2 regions of the Shewanella halotolerans genome follow, and region 2 is predicted to be linked to the other one. Evidence: predicted binding sites of a transcription regulator. Region 2 holds the regulator's gene; the other holds the start of a gene.
The links. Region 2 encodes MetJ, which represses methionine synthesis genes. Its sites were predicted from a motif close to TAGACGTCTAGACGTCTA; they were not measured.
Positions count from the first base shown of each region.

Region 1: K0H81_RS10850 (cystathionine beta-lyase) is a predicted target of MetJ. The motif match lies at 1,479-1,496, and genes of this name have one in related genera.

Region 1 is NZ_CP080417.1:2,540,405-2,542,813, reverse strand. Features, by position in the region: gene K0H81_RS10855 (CreA family protein) at 1-156, shown strand, start outside; gene K0H81_RS10850 (cystathionine beta-lyase) at 255-1,442, opposite strand; gene pdsS (proteobacterial dedicated sortase system histidine kinase) at 1,543-2,409, opposite strand, start outside.
Region 2 is NZ_CP080417.1:595,401-597,809, reverse strand. Features, by position in the region: gene metB (cystathionine gamma-synthase) at 1-721, opposite strand, end outside; gene metJ (met regulon transcriptional regulator MetJ) at 946-1,260, shown strand; gene K0H81_RS02680 (sulfite exporter TauE/SafE family protein) at 1,339-2,079, shown strand; gene K0H81_RS02675 (conjugal transfer protein TraF) at 2,144-2,409, opposite strand, start outside.

The DNA of each region.
Region 1 (2,409 bases), 1.9 Mb from region 2:
AAATCCCTCAAGGTGAGACGCATCTATGACGCCGACAGCCAGACGCTGATCTATCTCTCATACTCCACCAAGGAGACAGATGGCAGCCATAAGCACAGCCTGTCGACCGTGCCCCTGTATGGTACCCAGGCCTGGCAAGCGCCTGCGACTCACTAGCGTGAATCGGAAAAACCTGCAGGTAATCAAAACAAAGAAAACGCCGTCATCTGACGGCGTTTTTTATGGTTAATCCCCACACTTATTCAGGCGAGGCGCTAGTCGCTCTGGCCATCCAATACCGCGTTGTAGCGGGCGAAGCCGGCCTCGAGATCTTTGATGAGATCTTCAGGATTTTCCAGGCCCACATGCAAGCGGATCAGCGGCTTGCTGCTGTCCCACTGGGTGGCGGTGCGCAGCTTGTCGATGCCAAATACGCCCAAGATCAGGCTCTCGTAGCCGCCCCAGGAGAAGCCCATCTTGAAGTGGTCCATGCCTTCGACGAAGGCGGTGATCGCCTTGATGTTGCCGCGTTTGAGCACGAAGGAGAAGAGGCCGTTGGAGGCGCTGAAATCCCGCTTGAAGAACTCATGTCCGGGGCAGGAGGCAAACGCTGGGTGGCGCAGATGATCCACCTCTGGGCGTGTGGCCAGCCAGTTGGCGACCTCTAGGCCATTCTTCTCATGCTGGGCCATGCGTACTCCAAGGGTGCGCAGGCCGCGACTGGCGAGATAGATATCGTCCGCCGAGGTGCATTGGCCCATGAGGTAGCTGTTTTCCCTGAGCTGGTCCCAATGAGCCTGGTTGGCGGTGGCGGTTCCCAGCATCACATCCGAGTGACCGACGATATATTTGGTCGCCGCCTGGATCGAAATATCCACCCCCAGCTCGAAGGGGCGGCAGTTGATGGGTGAGGCCCAGGTGTTATCCAGCATGACCACCAGGTTGTGGCGATGAGCGATGGCGCTCAGGGTCGGCACATCCTGCACTTCTAGCGTGATGGAGCCGGGAGATTCGAGAAACAGTACCTTGGTATTGGGGCGGATAAGCGCCTCTATGCCATCACCTATGAGGGGATCATAGTAAGTGGTCTCTATGCCGAAGCCCTTGAGCAGCTTGTCGCACAGATCCCGAGTGGGTTCATAGGCGGTATCGACCATCAGCAGATGATCGCCTGCCTTGAGGAAGGAGAGCAGGGCGCCTGAGATGGCCGCCGAACCTGAAGGGTAGAGGGCGGTGCCTACGCCGCCTTCGAGCTCGGCGATGGCCGCCTGGAAGGCAAAGTGGGTTGGGGTGCCGCGACGACCATAAAACATCTCGCCGTTGGCGCGGTTCTTGGTAGCATGACGCATATCCTCTATGGTGTCGAACACTACGGTGGAGGCGCGAAACACCGGCGGGTTGATCACTCCCTTGCTCCACTTCTTGTCGCGGCCGACGCTGACTATCTTGGTCTCTCTTTTCATCCCATACTCTCGTGTTGGCAACTCAATGCAGCCATCTTAACATCTATACGGCTAAATGAAAGTGAGATTTATTGGAGTGTTTTCCCTTTTAGCGTGGAGGTTACTGCGCCTCCAGCGGCAGACGGATATGGATAACCACGCCGGTGGCCTGACCATCCTGCATCAGGTTTTCGGCGCGTATGCTGCCCTTGTGAAAATCGGTGACCAAGCGGGCAATATAGAGCCCCAGCCCCAAGTGAGGCTTGTCCTGTGCCTTCTGGGCGCGCACAGACACCATGGACTCGAAGATCTGCTCGCCCATGTTGGCGGGCAGCGAAGGCCCCTGATTGCTGACACTCAGCAGTGCCTGTCGGCCCTTGGCCTTTAGCGACACCTTAATCGGCGTATCGCTCTGGCTGAACTCGATGGCGTTGGCGATCAGCTTGTCCATCAGCTGGGCGATATACTCGGGCACCCCGCGCATGGTCATGGGGTCTTTGTCTATCTCCAGCTCAAATACCTGATTGGCATAGGTCATCTGATAGCCCTGCATACAACCTGAGATCACCTTGGAGAGGGGGAAGTTGTCCACCTCGGCGTCGGTCAGTGCCTCTTCGAGACGGGTCGCCTCGCTCATGTTGTTGAGGATCATGTTGAGGCGGCTCACCCCTTCGTGGGCGCGATCTACATACTTCTGATGTTGCGGCGGCAGATCCTGACTGTTGAGGTGCTCGAGTGACGAGCGTACCACGGCGACCGGCGTGCGCAGCTCATGACCGAGGCGCGACGACATGTTCTCCAGATAGTGGGTATATTGGCTCAGTCGGCCGACTATGCTGGCAAAACTGCGGCTGAGATCGCCTATTTCGTCGCGCACCTTAGAGCCGACAATCGCATTTCTGATCCGCCCTTGGCTGTCGATCGCCTGTTCGGCATCGTCCCTCAGCTTACGGATGCGGCTGGAGATGCTGGAGGCGAAGAAGAAGAG
Region 2 (2,409 bases):
TCAGGTAGCTGTCGAAGGCCGACCCGGTCAAACCTAGGGTATTTGACCACCAGTGCAGCAGCTCGCCCACCTCAGGGTCTTTGGCCACCACGGCGCCGCCCACCACATCACTGTGACCATTGATATATTTGGTGGTCGAGTGCACCACGATATCGGCCCCCAGCAACAGTGGCTGTTGTAAAACGGGAGAAAGGAAGGTGTTGTCCACCACCACCTGAGCACCCACCTTGTGGCTCGCCTGGGCGATGGCCTCGATATCGACGACTCGCAGCAGCGGGTTAGAGGGGGTCTCAAGCCACACCATCTTGGGTGACTGGGTCAGCGCCTGCTGCAACGCGGCATCGTCGGTTTGATCCACCACCAAGAGCTTGAAGGCGCCCTTCTTGGCCAGGTTGGTGAATAGGCGATAGCTGCCGCCATAGCAATCGTGAGGCACCACCAGCAGATCTTCTGGGCCTAGCAGGCTGGTCACCAGGGTGATGGCGGCCATGCCGGTACAGGTCACCACGCCGGTCGCCCCTTGTTCCAGTTCGGCAATCGCATCGCCGAGAATGGAGCGGGTCGGGTTGCCGGAACGGCTGTAATCGAACGCCCGCGGCTGTTGATGCCCTTCAAACGAGTAATTTGTCGACAGATAGATAGGCGGCACCACGGCACCGTGCTGAGTGTCTGACTCTATGCCTCGTCGTACGGCGGCGGTGGCTAGTTTACGCGCTGTCATCTTCAACTCCTCAATATGGATCTGGGCAGGCACCTCGGACAAAAGAGATGTCTGGACGTCTAAATGTACCTAAGCCGGTAGTGAGCGTCAACAACTTTTGGACGTTTAGACGTCCAAACATTTAGAAATCTATTTGCATTTGCCAAAAATTCGAGGCAATAATTTGACTGTAATTTGTAAGGGTTTAAAATCTGCACCGAATTTTAGAATTTACAGGTGAGTCAATGACTGAGTGGAATGGCGATTATATCAGCCCCTATGCTGAACATGGTAAGAAGAATGAGCAGGTAAAGAAGATCACTGTCTCTATTCCTCTTAAGGTGCTTAAGGTGTTAACCGACGAGCGCACCCGGCGCCAGGTCAACAACTTGCGTCACGCCACTAACAGCGAGCTGCTGTGCGAGGCCTTCCTGCACGCCTACACCGGTCAGCCACTACCCCAAGACGATGACCTGTCTAAAGACAAGCCAGATAGCATCCCGGCCGAAGTCAAACGTTTGATGACCGAGATGGGCATAGAGTGGGAAGAGATGGAGTAATCCACTCACACACGAATCGATAGAGGGATCGCTAGGCGGTCCCTCTTTTAGTTTTCAACCTTAGCCTGGAACATTGCAGTGCCTGCACTTCCGCTCGATCCCCATATTCTGGCGCTAGCCTCGCTTATCGTCTTCGTCGGCGCCCTCACCCAGAGCCTAATCGGTTTCGGCATGGCGGTCGTCGCCGCGCCCCTACTCTATCTTATCGAGCCGTCACTTGTGCCAGCGCCCGTGATCCTGATGGGATTCTCTATCGCCCTGCTGACTCTGATCCGCGAGCGTGGCGCCCTAGAATTCAACGGCCTGCAATATGCCTTGCTGGGACGCATCCCCGGCGGACTGATCGGCGCCGGCCTGCTCATGGTCGCTCCCCAGGACGTGCTCGGCATGACTATCGCCATTATCGTGGCCATCGCCGTACTGCTAAGCCTGATGCGGCTCAACCTGGTGGTTAACCGCCGCAACCTGTTTATCGCAGGGGTGATCTCGGGGATCTTCGGCAACATCGCCGCTATCGGCGGACCGCCGCTGGCCATACTGCTCTCGGGTAAGGATGCCAAGCAGTTTCGCGCGGCCCTGTCGGCCTTCTTCATCTTCAGCTCCACTATCGCCATAGTGATTCTGGGGCTCACGGGTCTGCTGACCCTACATCACTTTTACTGCTCGGCGCTGCTGCTCCCCTCTGTGCTGCTGGGTTACCTGATGGCCAATCGCCTGGTGGGGCGCATAGACAAGAACAAGACCCGTATCATGACGCTGATACTCTGTAGCCTGAGCGCCATCCTGCTGGCCGCTAAGTCCTTAAGCACCCTGCTGTAACTCCTCTAGGATAAAGAGAAGGCCGGCATCATAGCCGGCCTTCTTGTTTCTAAAAAACCTATCCCTAGAAATGATAGGAAGTCTGAATCACCCCGCCCACGGCGTCATCTGTGCCCACCAGGCCGGTGAGATCCAGATTAAAGGAGCGGCCTATGGTAAAGCCTGTGCCCAGGGTATAGAGGTTGCTACTGGTATCTTTCATGTCGTGGCGATAGCCGACACGCAGGGCCAGCCAATCGGTCGCCCTCATCTCGCCGCCCAGACGCCAATACTGGGTCTCGCCTATCTCATCGAAACGCTTATGACCATTGAGATCCACATCCGTGGTCA